2 regions of the Turicibacter sp. St.80E1 genome follow, and region 1 is predicted to be linked to the other one. Evidence: a T-box and tRNA genes for the amino acid it is inferred to sense, from the RefSeq annotation. Region 1 holds a T-box; the other holds one or more tRNA genes.
The links. The T-box of region 1 lies ahead of ileS (isoleucine--tRNA ligase). A T-box ahead of a tRNA ligase gene usually reads a tRNA of that ligase, here a tRNA-Ile.
Positions count from the first base shown of each region.

Region 1 (7,191 bases):
AGTGGCATTTTATTGGAACCCTACAATCACGTAAAGTAAAAGAGGTTATTAACGAAATTTCTTGTCTCCATTCGCTCGACCGTTTATCGTTGGCAAAGGAAATACAAAAATACCGTCGGGAACCATTACCTTGCTTTATTCAAGTCAACGTTAGTAAAGAGGAGAGTAAGCATGGAATTGATGTGGATGAGGTAATTTCATTTTTAGAGGCGTTAAAATCGTACCCAATGATAAAAGTTGTTGGATTAATGACCATGGCGCCGAATACCGATGATCCAACTGTGATACGTCGCTGCTTTAAAGGTTTGAAGCAATTACAGGAAAAGATTGCAACGTTAAACCAAGGGGGAGTAACTTGCGATCGCTTATCGATGGGAATGAGTCAAGATTATATGATTGCCATTGAGGAAGGGGCAACGCATATAAGACTCGGATCCATTTTATTTCAAGACTAGTATATTTCAGACACAAACACAAATAATTATAGGAGGAGAAGAAGATGAGTTTTAAAGATAAGCTTAAAACAATGATGGGAATAGACGAAGAGGAATATGAAATGGATGATTTTGAAGAGGAGTTTGAAGAGCCAGAAGTTATTAAGCCGGCACCGCTGCCTAAACCTGATTTAACGGTTGTTTCAAACGCCACTCATACATCAACGAGTAAAGGAAAGAGTGTTGTGACGCCAATGAATAATGAATTAAATCGATTAAAATTTGATAGTAATTTAAATAAAGTAATTATTCGCGAACCAAATGAGTATTCTGATGCTCAGGATATTGCGGATTGTTTAAAAGAAAACTATCCAGTTTTTATTAACCTTCAACGTTTAGAAAAATCTCAAGCGAAGCGTGTGGTTGATTTCTTAAGTGGAACAATTTATGCGATTGATGGAGATATCAAACGTGTGGGAACAAATTTATTTTTATGTACACCAAAGAGTGTAGAAACTGAGGGTCAAGTAACAATGAACGAGCCTCATCAAGAAATAGAGGAGTAATAGATATGACATACATCATATTACTATTTAGATCAGTTTTAGGGATTTATCAATTTTTAATGTTGATCTATATTTTTATGAGTTGGATTCCAGAAACTCGCTCGACACAGATTGGACGTGCAATAGGTGCAGTTGTCGAACCGTATTTATCAATTTTTAGAAAAATTATTCCACCGCTGGGAATGTTTGATTTTTCACCGATTGTCGCATTTATCGTATTGGAGTTTGCGATGCAAGGTCTAATAAATATTTTACTATGAATTTAGCTCATTTTAAAAAAGAGGAGCACGGTTTTATAGTAAGGATGGAAGATTTAATCCACCAAGTCTATGAAGGCTATCAACTAAAGACAACGAAATTTTTAACGCCTCGAGAACAGGAAATTGTTCAGATGCTAGTAAATGAGTTTTCTGATGTTGAGGTTCAATGGATTGGTGGATTTAAAAATGCAGAAAGAAAGCGGGCTATATTGATTCCAACTTATCTAAACGACCAAGATTTTAGTTATACAGTCATAGGGTATGAAGTGAGATACGCCCATAAAATGGTGGATCTGAGACACCCTCAAGTATTGGGGACAATCATGTCCTTAGGAATTGAAAGACAGATTATCGGTGATATTTTAATATTAGCAGATAAGAGAATCTTCCTAGCCGTATGTGAGGAGATGGCACCTTTTATTGAGCAAGCCTTAGTCAAGGTTGGAAGACACTCGATTAGTCTGGTGAAGAAAAAAATAAATGAATTAGAGCGTATTGAAACCTATGAAAGACGTGAAATAATCGTTTCATCAATGAGGTTAGACGTTATTGTCTGTGCGTTAACGAAGGAGTCACGTTCGTTTACGTCCGAATCAATCAAGCAAGGCAATATTCAACATAACTTTAAGGTCGAGCAAAATCATTCTAAGGAATGTCACATTGGAGATATGATTTCAATTAAACGTTATGGACGCTATAAACTATTGGAAATTAAATCGCAAACTAAAAGTGGACGAAAAATTGTTATCGTAGGAAAAGTAGTGTAGTTAGGGGGAAAGACATGACACCGGCAGAAATGTTAAAAGTTCAGATGAAAAAATCGTGGGAGAAGTTCTCAGATGAAGAACTTTATCGTGTCTTTTGTTTATTAATTGAACAAATTGAATCGCTAGAGAATCAAAATAAATCTTTAAAAAAAGAAGTTCAACTCATGCAACAGGCTTCTCAATCGCACTTAAAAAATGAATTAGAACAAATTGAAACATTAAAGAACCACGCGAAGCGAGATGCACTTAAAATTATTCAAGAAACAGAAAAAATCTCTAAGGTAATGATTGAACAGGCGATGGAAGATGTAGAAAGAATAATTGATGAAACAGCAATTTTTGAACAACAACAATTGCAAATTAAAGATGAACTGATTGATTTTTTAAATACAAAAGTGGATGACATTCGAAATTGTTTTAGAAAAAACTAAAAATATGTTGATTTTTATATCGTTTTTATTTAAAATGATATACAAATATAGTAAATATGAGCGATGAGTGGGCCATGCTATAATATCAACTTTTTTTCAGCGAGTCGATGACGGTGAAAGATCGGCAAAAAGGATAATATAGAATCATCCAGGAGCTTTCATGTGAATAAAAAGCATGACGTTATCCATGCGATAAATGGTAAGAGGCAGTAAAACTTTTATTTTTTTACTGTGAATTAAGGTGGTACCACGAAACTTTTCGTCCTTAGGTGATGAAAAGTTTTTTTTATTCTCATGAAACTATATAAAAAGATAAAAAGGGGTAATTGTACGATGGAATTAAAAGAAACGTTATTAATGCCTAAAACAGATTTCCCAATGCGTGGGAATCTTCCTAAACGAGAACCACAAATTGAACAAAAGTGGTATGATGAAAAGATTTATCAACGTGTATTAGATAAAAATAAAGATAAAACACCGTTTGTTTTACACGATGGGCCTCCATATGCAAATGGAAATATTCACATGGGTCATGCGATGAATAAAATATTAAAAGATTTTATTATTCGTTATAAAAATATGAATGGTTTTTATTCTCCTTATATTCCGGGTTGGGATACACATGGATTACCTATTGAGCAGGCGTTAACAAATAATAAAAAAATTAATCGTAAAGAAAAAACAGTAGCAGAATTCCGTGAATTATGCCAACAATATGCCTTAGAACAAGTAGAAGGACAAAAAACACAATTTAAACGTCTAGGTGTATTAGGTGACTGGGACAATCCTTATATTACATTACAAAAGGAGTTTGAAGCTGAGCAAATTAAAGTGTTTGGTAAAATGGTGAAAGATGGTTTGATTTATAAGGGATTAAAGCCTATCTATTGGTCACCGTCATCGGAAACAGCACTAGCAGAGGCAGAAATTGAATACCATGATAAGAAATCACCATCTATTTATGTTGCCTTTAAGGTGGTGGATGGAAAAGATATTCTGTCAGGTGATGAAGAGTTTGTCATTTGGACAACAACACCTTGGACGATTCCAGGAAATCTAGCGATCTGTGTCAATGCAGATTTAGAGTATGCGACAGTAGCTGTTTCAGGACGTAAGTTTATTGTTGCTAAAGAGCTTGTTAAATCTTTAGCTGAAGAATTTAATTGGGATAATTATGAGATTGTTGCAACACATAAAGGGTCAGACTTTGAATATATGACCGCAAAACACCCAATTTTTGATCGTGAATCATTGTTAATCTTAGGGGATCATGTCACACTAGAAGCTGGGACAGGTCTTGTTCATACGGCTCCAGGACACGGGGAAGACGATTTTAACGTAGGACGTAAATATAATTTAGAAGTTTTATGTCCAGTTGATCATCGCGGCTATATGACAAAAGAAGCATTGGAATTCGAAGGATTATACTATGAAGATGCGAATAAAGCTGTAGGACAAAAGCTAGAGGAAAATGGTGCGTTACTTGGATTAAAGTTTATTACTCACTCTTACCCACATGATTGGCGTACAAAAAAACCTATTATCTTCCGTGCAACGGAACAATGGTTTGCTTCAATCGAAGCATTAAAGCCTCAAATGATGGAACAAATTAAGGAAGTAAAATGGTTACCATCATGGGGAGAAGTGCGATTAGGAAATATGATTAAGGATCGTGCAGATTGGTGTATTTCACGACAACGTGTTTGGGGAGTTCCAATTCCTGTTTTTTATGCGGAAAATGGTGAGGCTATTTTAGATGAGGCTGTGATTAACCACGTGGCTAACTTATTCCGTGAAAAAGGTTCAAATATCTGGTTTGAGTTAGAGGCTGAAGCTTTATTACCGGAAGGATTTACTCACCCTGGAAGCCCAAATGGAAAATTCAGAAAAGAAATGGATATCATGGATGTGTGGTTTGACTCAGGATCATCTCACCACGGCGTTTTAGTAGAGCGTGGCTTACCATATCCAGCTGATTTATATTTAGAAGGTTCAGATCAGTATCGAGGATGGTTTAACTCTTCTCTTTCAACGGGAGTTGCAATGACAGGAAAAGCACCGTATAAAACTGTTGTGAGTCATGGATTCGTACTTGATGGACAAGGACGCAAAATGTCTAAATCGATTGGAAACACAGTGGATCCATTAAAATTAATTAACACGTATGGAGCAGATATTGTAAGATTGTGGGTAGCCTCAGTTGATTATCAGGCAGATGTACGTATTTCTGAAGATTTAATAAAACAAGTTTCTGAAAGCTATCGTAAAATGCGTAATACATTTAGATTCTTATTAGGAAACTTAAATGATTTTAATCCTGAAACAGATTTATTAGATTATGACTCTTTAAACGAAGTGGATCAATTTATGATGATTCGTTTAAATGAATTAACAGCTGAATTAAAGGCAGCATACGAGGAATATCGTTTTGATGATGTCTTTAAATCAATTAACAACTATATTTCAAATGATTTAAGCGCCTTTTATTTAGATTTTACAAAGGATATTTTATACATTGATGCAAAAGATAGCCACGCACGACGTTCAATTCAGTCGGTATTATACCATCATGTTTGCGATTTAGTACGATTACTTGCACCAGTTATTCCTCATACGGCGGATGAAGTTTATTCATATATTCCAGGAAGCACTGAGGTATCTGTGTACTTAACAGATATGCCGGAGGTTAAATTGTATGAAAATGCGGATGAGGTATCGGCAAAATGGAACCAATTATTAGCCTTACGCCATGACGTATTAAAAGCATTAGAAATTGCGCGTAATGAAAAGGTTATTGGTAAATCATTAAATGCATCATTGCATTTATATCCAGACGCATCGAAGAAAGCATTATTAGAATCATTAAACGCTGATTTAAAACAAATTTTCATTGTGTCTGACTTAGTCATCGAAGAAGGTCAGGCGCCAGATCAAGCGTTACAATTTGATGGATTATCGGTTATCGTCGAAGCAGCAGAAGGGCATACATGTGCACGTTGTTGGTTAATTGTAGATGATATCGATGAAGCGGGAATTTGTAACCGTTGTTCAGAAGTCGTTAATGGATAATTCAGATGGACAATAGCCTTTAGGTTATTGTCCTTTCTATTAATGAATGATAAAGAGGAAAATTTTTGATTATTTTTGCATAAAATGAAGAGAAACTTTAAATAATTTGTGTTATCACGGAGGGGCCATTTTAGCGTCAAGTTCCTTATGTTGTATTTTAGGGGGGATTTATATGGGGAGAAAGATTAAAGGGTTTTCTATTATTTTAATGAGTGTAATTATTGCCGGAATAATAACGGGAATTTTAACTCGAGTAATTGATTTACCGATGAAAGTTGATCATATTTTATCTAGATTTTTAGATCCTCGATTTGGAGGAACAACAAATTTATCGTATGAAATAGGGTCAAATGGGGAATCTATTCATGAAAGCTACTTTACATTGCCGGTAGATACACCTTTTGACGTAAGTGTTGAATTAATTCAAGCGGATGTTATGATTGAAAAATCGAAAAATGGAGAACTAGGAGTTAAAATCAGTACGGATCGTCCAGAGCATTATCGGATGGATAGAACTGACAGGGAACTCGTGATCAAAGAAAAAAAACAACCTTTCATTTGGCCATTTGGTGACATGAAAGAGAAAAAAGCGAAGATTACTATACAGGTTCCTGGTGATACCGTCGATTTTGATTTAGAAACGGTGAATGGAAATGTTTGCTTAGAAGCAGATGGACGAGATTTAAATGTTGAGGTAGTGAATGGACAGATTAGTGTGACTCGTTCTACCTTTAAAGAAGGTGAGTTGGAGCTAGTAAATGGACATATCTTTGTAAACAAGAGTGAATTTTTAACATCTCTTGATTTAGAAGCTGTGAATGGAGCCTTAAAAGTTAATCAAGTTGACTCAGATGAGTTTTCATTTGAAACAGTGAATGGTGAATTTCAATTATCTGACTTAGATGGAGGAAGGTTATCCGCTGAAACGGTAAACGGTGATTTCACTGGAGAAAATCTTTACTTGAAACACTTAGAGGTGGAACAATTAACTGGAAAGTTTACGTTAATTAACGAAAATTTAGATTACCAAATACAATCATTAACACGTTCTAAGACTAGTTCTCAAGATAAAATAGAAGCTAATATTTTAAATATTTATTCAGAATAAGCCTATGATTCATGGTGGAAAAGAAATATCTGAGAAGATGTTGTTCATTAGGCGCTTCCTAAGGTAAAAAGACTGACAGGATCGATAGTAGCAATTTTTCTCTGATCAACAAAAGGTGGTCATAGAGTAGATAGTAAAAACAGAAGAGTTGGAGGTGCCTTAATAAATGCGGGAAACTTATTTAAGTTGGGACGAATATTTTATGGGGATTGCACTCTTATCGGCGATGAGAAGCAAGGACCCTCAAACCCAAGTTGGAGCATGCATTGTTAATAAAAAAAATCGTATTGTAGGAATTGGTTATAATGGATTTCCAAGAGGGTGTTCAGATCAAGAATTTCCATGGGAACGTGAAGGGGATTTTCTAAAAACAAAATATCCGTATGTTGTCCATGCTGAGCAAAACGCAATTTTAAATAGCACTGGAAATTTAAGTGGATGTCGATTATATGTTTCGTTATTTCCTTGTCATGAGTGTGCAAAATATATTATCCAGTCTGGAATTGATGAAATTATCTTTATGAGTGACAAATATGCGAATACGGATAGTACGTTG
Region 1 is NZ_AP039386.1:1,015,514-1,022,704, forward strand. Features, by position in the region: gene AC6I0I_RS05005 (YggS family pyridoxal phosphate-dependent enzyme) at 1-455, shown strand, start outside; gene AC6I0I_RS05010 (cell division protein SepF) at 500-1,000, shown strand; gene AC6I0I_RS05015 (YggT family protein) at 1,006-1,260, shown strand; gene AC6I0I_RS05020 (YlmH family RNA-binding protein) at 1,257-2,027, shown strand; gene AC6I0I_RS05025 (hypothetical protein) at 2,042-2,458, shown strand; T-box leader at 2,513-2,728, shown strand; gene ileS (isoleucine--tRNA ligase) at 2,792-5,527, shown strand; gene AC6I0I_RS05035 (DUF4097 family beta strand repeat-containing protein) at 5,700-6,635, shown strand; gene AC6I0I_RS05040 (deoxycytidylate deaminase) at 6,802-7,191, shown strand, end outside.

Region 2 (7,191 bases), 710 kb from region 1:
ATGACACTCATTAAAGAGGTATTCCCTAAGGCTAAGATTGTTTTAGATAAATTTCATATCGTTCAACTAGTCTCTCGTGCTCTTAATAAAACACGCATTCGTTTCATGAATCAAAATAAAGAGTTTTATAATAAATTCAAACATTATTGGCGACTTCTCTTAAAAGCCCAAGAAGATCTTAATGCCACTCATTACTTCTATTCCAACTGCTTCAAAAAGATGATCTCTCAACAAGAAATTATTGACTTTTTATTAGCCCTAGACCCTGAACTAAAGGAGACTTATGATTTCTACCAAACTGTCCAACAGGCTATTAAACTTCGTAACCTTGAAATATTTCATCATGCCATTCAACACCCCTCTGACCTGCTTTCACACGAAATGAAAACAGCTTTAAAAACACTCACTCATTATCAAGATTATGTCAAAAATACTATCGAAACTCCTTATACCAATGGAGTACTCGAAGGAATTAACAATAACATTAAAGTCATTAAACGTATTGCCTTCGGATACCGTAGTTTCTACCATTTCAAAGCAAGAATTTTGATTATTCATAAATACACTTTTGAACAAAAAAAGAAGAGGAACCAAGCCGTCTAAAGAATGGCCTAATTCCTCTTGATTACATGTATAGATTTTATTCACCCACACGATTTGACAAAGAGCCTAAAAAAAACTGGTTTATAACCAGTTTCTTTTATATGCAATGGTATTTATTCTCTAAAATAAAAAAAGATAATACTATAATAAAGATTACCTTATTTTACTATAATGGTGCGGGTGACAGGAGTTGAACCTGCACACCAAAGGTACTAGAGCCTAAATCTAGCGCGTCTGCCAATTCCGCCACACCCGCATTATGAATGGTGTCCTGCAGAGGACTCGAACCTCTGACCCTCTGATTAAAAGTCAGATGCTCTACCAACTGAGCTAGCAGGACTTTTATGGTGGAGGATGACGGGCTCGAACCGCCGACCCTCTGCTTGTAAGGCAGATGCTCTCCCAGCTGAGCTAATCCTCCATCATGGTGGCTTGGGACGGAATCGAACCGCCGACACAAGGATTTTCAGTCCTTTGCTCTACCGACTGAGCTACCAAGCCTTTTATTTATTATTTAAATGGCGGTCCAGACGGGAATCGAACCCGCGATCTCCTGCGTGACAGGCAGGCATGTTAACCGCTACACCACTGGACCTTTTGGTTGCGGGGACAGGACTTGAACCTGCGACCTTCGGGTTATGAGCCCGACGAGCTACCAACTGCTCCACCCCGCGATGTTTATTTATTTTAATATGGCGGAGGAAGAGGGATTCGAACCCCCGCGACGCTTTCACGCCCTGTCGGTTTTCAAGACCGATCCCTTCAGCCGGACTTGGGTATTCCTCCGAATAATGTATGAAAAGTGGTGGACCCTGTAGGACTCGAACCTACGACCGATCGGTTATGAGCCGATAGCTCTAACCAACTGAGCTAAGGGTCCGGTCCTATTTTTGGTAGCGGAGGAGGGACTCGAACCCCCAACCTCACGGGTATGAACCGTACGCTCTAGCCAGTTGAGCTACTCCGCCATGATACTAACATGATACTTATTTAATTGGTGGAGACTAGGGGGATCGAACCCCTGACCTCCTGCGTGCAAGGCAGGCGCTCTCCCAGCTGAGCTAAGTCCCCATTCTCTTTTTCTTTTTTAATGGTCGGGAAGACAGGATTCGAACCTGCGACCCCCTGGTCCCAAACCAGGTGCTCTACCAAGCTGAGCCACTTCCCGTTTTTTATGGCGCGCCCAAGAGGAGTCGAACCCCTAACCTTTTGATCCGTAGTCAAACGCTCTATCCAATTGAGCTATGGGCGCTATTTAGTTGGTGCCTAGGGCCGGAATCGAACCGGCACGGGTGTCACCACCCGCAGGATTTTAAGTCCTGTGCGTCTACCAGTTCCGCCACCCAGGCATATCGTTATTTCAGGCACGCGCCTTTTTCAAAATGGTGTCCTGCAGAGGACTCGAACCTCTGACCCTCTGATTAAAAGTCAGATGCTCTACCAACTGAGCTAGCAGGACATCATTGGCTGGGCTAGCTGGATTCGAACCAGCGCATGACGGAGTCAAAGTCCGTTGCCTTACCGCTTGGCTATAGCCCATTCTTAAGTGGTGGTGGGGGACGGATTCGAACCGCCGAACTCTCAGAGAGCGGATTTACAGTCCGCCGCGTTTAGCCACTTCGCTACCCCACCGTATTCTTTTGTTATATGGTGCCGGAAGCAGGACTTGAACCCGCAACCTACTGATTACAAGTCAGTTGCTCTACCAATTGAGCTATTCCGGCTATTTATGGTGGAGGATGACGGACTCGAACCGCCGACCCTCTGCTTGTAAGGCAGATGCTCTCCCAGCTGAGCTAATCCTCCGCTTTTATCTTTAATGGTGACCCGTACGGGATTCGAACCCGTGTATGCATGCGTGAAAGGCATGGGTGTTAAACCGCTTCACCAACGGGCCATTTTTTAATGGCGCCCCAACTAGGACTCGAACCTAGGACCCCTTGATTAACAGTCAAGTGCTCTAACCAACTGAGCTATTGAGGCTTTTTATTTATGGCCTAGCGACGTCCTACTCTCGCACTTGCGTACTACCCTCGGCGCTAAGGAGCTTAACTTCTGTGTTCGGTATGGGAACAGGTGTGCCCTCCTTGCCCTTATCACTAGACCTTCTGTCAGATCTTATCAATCTCACAAAACTAGATATCTTCTGCTTACTTCCTCTTGTCCGGCAACTCTCGCATCACAGTGGTAAAGTTCAATAACTGTTCATCACCTTCGTGATTCCTCAGTTCTTTTCACTTTCTGCCTGTGATAACCGCTCGTTTTTGCCTTTCCTATTTAGTTAAGTCCTCGATCGATTAGTATCAGTCCGCTTCATCTGTCACCAAACTTCCACTCCTGACCTATCTACCTCGTCGTCTTCAAGGGATCTTACTTCTTTCGAATGGGAAATCTCATCTTGAGGGGGGCTTCACGCTTAGATGCTTTCAGCGTTTATCCCTTCCACACGTAGCTACCCAGCTATGCTCCTGGCAGAACAACTGGTACACCAGCGGTGTGTCCATCCCGGTCCTCTCGTACTAAGGACAGCTCCTCTCAAATTTCCTACGCCCACGACGGATAGGGACCGAACTGTCTCACGACGTTCTGAACCCAGCTCGCGTACCGCTTTAATGGGCGAACAGCCCAACCCTTGGGACCGACTACAGCCCCAGGATGCGATGAGCCGACATCGAGGTGCCAAACCTCCCCGTCGATGTGAACTCTTGGGGGAGATCAGCCTGTTATCCCCGGGGTAGCTTTTATCCGTTGAGCGACGGCCCTTCCATTCGGTACCGCCGGATCACTAAGCCCGACTTTCGTCCCTGCTCGACTTGTAGGTCTCGCAGTCAAGCTCCCTTCTGCCTTTACACTCTTCGAATGATTTCCAACCATTCTGAGGGAACCTTTGGGCGCCTCCGTTACTCTTTGGGAGGCGACCGCCCCAGTCAAACTGCCCACCTGACACTGTCCCCTGACCAGCTCATGGCCACGGGTTAGAACCCCAGTAACACAAGGGTAGTATCCCAACAGCGACTCCTCCAAGACTGGCGTCCTGGTCTCTTCGTCTCCTACCTATCCTGTACATGTGTCACCAGTGCTCAATATCAAGCTACAGTAAAGCTCCACGGGGTCTTTCCGTCCTGTCGCGGGTAACCTGCATCTTCACAGGTACTATGATTTCACCGAGTCTCTTGTTGAGACAGCGCCCAGATCGTTACGCCTTTCGTGCGGGTCGGAACTTACCCGACAAGGAATTTCGCTACCTTAGGACCGTTATAGTTACGGCCGCCGTTTACTGGGGCTTCAATTCAAAGCTTCGCTTGCGCTAACCTCTCCTCTTAACCTTCCAGCACCGGGCAGGCGTCAGCCCCTATACATCACCTTGCGGTTTAGCAGAGACCTGTGTTTTTGATAAACAGTCGCCTGGGCCTTTTCACTGCGGCTTGCTTTCACAAGCACCCCTTCTCCCGAAGTTACGGGGTCATTTTGCCGAGTTCCTTAACAAGAGTTCTCTCGCTCATCTTAGGATTCTCTCCTCGCCTACCTGTGTCGGTTATCGGTACGGGCACCTAATAAATTATCCCTAGAAGCTTTTCTTGGAAGCGTGACATCAGCTGACTTCACCCTTGCGGGCTTTCGGCATCACAGCTCAATGTTTCGCCATGCGGATTTGCCTACATGACCACCTCACTGCTTACACGTGAATCCATTCACACGCTCAACTTAGCCTTCTCCGTCACTCCTTCAGTTTATTAAGTGGTACAGGAATCTCTACCTGTTGTCCATCGGCTACGCCTTTCGGCCTCACCTTAGGTCCCGACTTACCCAGGGCGGACGAGCCTTCCCCTGGAAACCTTAGGCTTTCGATGGATAGGATTCTCACCTATCTTTCGCTACTCACACCGGCATTCTCACTTCTAACCGCTCCACAGCTCCTTCCGGTACTGCTTCTCCGCTGTTAGAACGCTCTCCTACCACTGACACTTCGTGTCAATCCGCAGCTTCGGCGGTCCGTTTAGCCCCGGTACATTTTCGGCGCAGAGTCACTCGACTAGTGAGCTATTACGCACTCTTTAAAGGATGGCTGCTTCTAAGCCAACCTCCTAGTTGTCTGTGCATCTCCACATCCTTTTCCACTTAACGGACACTTGGGGGCCTTAGCTGGCGGTCTGGGCTCTTTCCCTTTTGACCATGGACCTTATCACCCACAGTCTGACTCCCGATCATATCTATCTGGCATTCGGAGTTTGATTGAGATCAGTACCCCGAGGTGGGGCCATCACCCATTCAGTGCTCTACCTCCAGTAGACTCTTATCGAGGCTAGCCCTAAAGCTATTTCGGAGAGAACCAGCTATATCCGTGTTCGATTGGAATTTCACCCCTAGCCACAAGTCATCCAAGCACTTTTCAACGTGCCCTGGTTCGGCCCTCCAGTCAGTGTTACCTGACCTTCAGCCTGCTCATGGCTAGCTCACACGGTTTCGGGTCTACAACATCGTACTCCTCGCCCTATTCAGACTCGCTTTCGCTTCGGCTCCGTCTCTTCAACTTAACCTTGCACGATATCGTAACTCGCCGGTTCATTCTACAAAAGGCACGCCATCACCCTTTAACGGGCTCTGACTAGTTGTAGGCACACGGTTTCAGGTTCTCTTTCACTCCCCTTCCGGGGTTCTTTTCACCTTTCCCTCACGGTACTGGTTCACTATCGGTCACTAGGTAGTATTTAGCCTTACGAGATGGTCCTCGTTGCTTCCGACGGGATTTCTCGTGTCCCGCCGTACTCAGGATCCCTTCCCTGCTTCACACAATTTCACCTACGGGACTCTCACCCCCTCCGGTTGGCCTTCCCAGACCATTCGGCTATCATGTTCAGTCATTTCTGAAGGTCCTTCTACCCCGGATTACTCCGGTTTGGGCTCCTCCCTGTTCGCTCGCCGCTACTTGGGGAATCGATGTTTCTTTCTTTTCCTCCAGGTACTTAGATGTTTCAGTTCCCTGGGTCTGTCTCCTCTATGGCTATTGATTCACCATACGGTGCTAGCGTATGACCACTAGCGGGTTTCCCCATTCGGATATCCCCGGCTCTTTGCTTACTTACAGCTCCCCGAGGCGTTTCGCCGTTTGTCGCGTCCTTCTTCGACTCCTAGTGCCTAGGCATCCTCCGTGCGCCCTTTATTACTTAACTTTTCTTCTTCAGAAGATATCTAGTTTTCAAAGATCAATTCTAGGAAAATCGAAATTCTCCCAAAACTAAACAGAACGTCTCTTTCTCCATAGAAAGGAGGTGATCCATCCCCACCTTCCGGTAGGGATACCTTGTTACGACTTCACCCCAATCATCTACCCCACCTTAGGCAGCTCCCTCCTTGCGGTTAGGCCACTGACTTCGGGTGTTGTAAACTCTCGTGGTGTGACGGGCGGTGTGTACAAGACCCGGGAACGTATTCACCGCGACATTCTGATTCGCGATTACTAGCGATTCCAACTTCATGTAGGCGAGTTGCAGCCTACAATCCGAACTGAGATTGGCTTTATGAGGTTTGCTCCACGTCACCGCTTCGCTTCTCTTTGTACCAACCATTGTAGCACGTGTGTAGCCCAGGTCATAAGGGGCATGATGATTTGACGTCATCCCCACCTTCCTCCAGTTTGTCACTGGCAGTCTCGTTAGAGTCCCCATCTTACTGCTGGCAACTAACGACAGGGGTTGCGCTCGTTGCGGGACTTAACCCAACATCTCACGACACGAGCTGACGACAACCATGCACCACCTGTATCCATTGTCCCCGAAGGAAACCCTCTATCTCTAGAGGCATCAATGGTATGTCAAGACCTGGTAAGGTTCTTCGCGTTGCTTCGAATTAAACCACATGCTCCACCGCTTGTGCGGGTCCCCGTCAATTCCTTTGAGTTTCAGTCTTGCGACCGTACTCCCCAGGCGGAGTGCTTAATGCGTTAACTTCAGCACTGAGGTTCGACCCCCAACACTTAGCACTCATCGTTTACGGCGTGGACTACCAGGGTATCTAATCCTGTTTGCTCCCCACGCTTTCGCGCCTCAGTGTCAGTTGCAGACCAGGAAGCCGCCTTCGCCACTGGTGTTCCTCCATATCTCTACGCATTTCACCGCTACACATGGAATTCCACTTCCCTCTTCTGCACTCAAGTCAACCAGTTTCCAATGACCCTCCACGGTTAAGCCGTGGGCTTTCACATCAGACTTAATTAACCACCTGCGCGCTCTTTACGCCCAATAATTCCGGATAACGCTTGCCACCTACGTATTACCGCGGCTGCTGGCACGTAGTTAGCCGTGGCTTTCTCATAAGGTACCGTCAATTGATAGTCATTTCCTCCTATCACCTTTCTTCCCTTATAACAGAATTTTACAACCCGAAGGCCTTCTTCATTCACGCGGCGTTGCTCGGTCAGGCTTTCGCCCATTGCCGAAGATTCCCTACTGCTGCCTCCCGTAGGAGTCTGGGCCGTGTCTCAGTCCCAGTGTGGCCGTTCACCCTCTCAGGTCGGCTACGCATCGTCGCCTTGGTAGGCCTTTACCCCACCAACTAGCTAATGCGCCGCAGGCTCATCCATCAGTGATG
Region 2 is NZ_AP039386.1:305,948-313,138, reverse strand. Features, by position in the region: gene AC6I0I_RS01530 (ISL3 family transposase) at 1-603, shown strand, start outside; tRNA gene AC6I0I_RS01525 (tRNA-Leu) at 776-859, opposite strand; tRNA gene AC6I0I_RS01520 (tRNA-Lys) at 868-943, opposite strand; tRNA gene AC6I0I_RS01515 (tRNA-Val) at 949-1,024, opposite strand; tRNA gene AC6I0I_RS01510 (tRNA-Phe) at 1,029-1,104, opposite strand; tRNA gene AC6I0I_RS01505 (tRNA-Asp) at 1,123-1,198, opposite strand; tRNA gene AC6I0I_RS01500 (tRNA-Met) at 1,202-1,277, opposite strand; tRNA gene AC6I0I_RS01495 (tRNA-Ser) at 1,297-1,389, opposite strand; tRNA gene AC6I0I_RS01490 (tRNA-Ile) at 1,407-1,483, opposite strand; tRNA gene AC6I0I_RS01485 (tRNA-Met) at 1,495-1,571, opposite strand; tRNA gene AC6I0I_RS01480 (tRNA-Ala) at 1,599-1,674, opposite strand; tRNA gene AC6I0I_RS01475 (tRNA-Pro) at 1,695-1,771, opposite strand; tRNA gene AC6I0I_RS01470 (tRNA-Arg) at 1,779-1,855, opposite strand; tRNA gene AC6I0I_RS01465 (tRNA-Leu) at 1,864-1,952, opposite strand; tRNA gene AC6I0I_RS01460 (tRNA-Lys) at 1,987-2,062, opposite strand; tRNA gene AC6I0I_RS01455 (tRNA-Gln) at 2,068-2,142, opposite strand; tRNA gene AC6I0I_RS01450 (tRNA-Tyr) at 2,151-2,235, opposite strand; tRNA gene AC6I0I_RS01445 (tRNA-Thr) at 2,252-2,327, opposite strand; tRNA gene AC6I0I_RS01440 (tRNA-Val) at 2,334-2,409, opposite strand; tRNA gene AC6I0I_RS01435 (tRNA-Glu) at 2,424-2,500, opposite strand; tRNA gene AC6I0I_RS01430 (tRNA-Asn) at 2,510-2,586, opposite strand; rRNA gene rrf (5S ribosomal RNA) at 2,599-2,707, opposite strand; rRNA gene AC6I0I_RS01420 (23S ribosomal RNA) at 2,881-5,774, opposite strand; rRNA gene AC6I0I_RS01415 (16S ribosomal RNA) at 5,867-7,191, opposite strand, start outside.
Region 2: it encodes a tRNA-Ile, which carries the amino acid that the T-box ahead of ileS (isoleucine--tRNA ligase) is inferred to sense. The anticodon was not compared.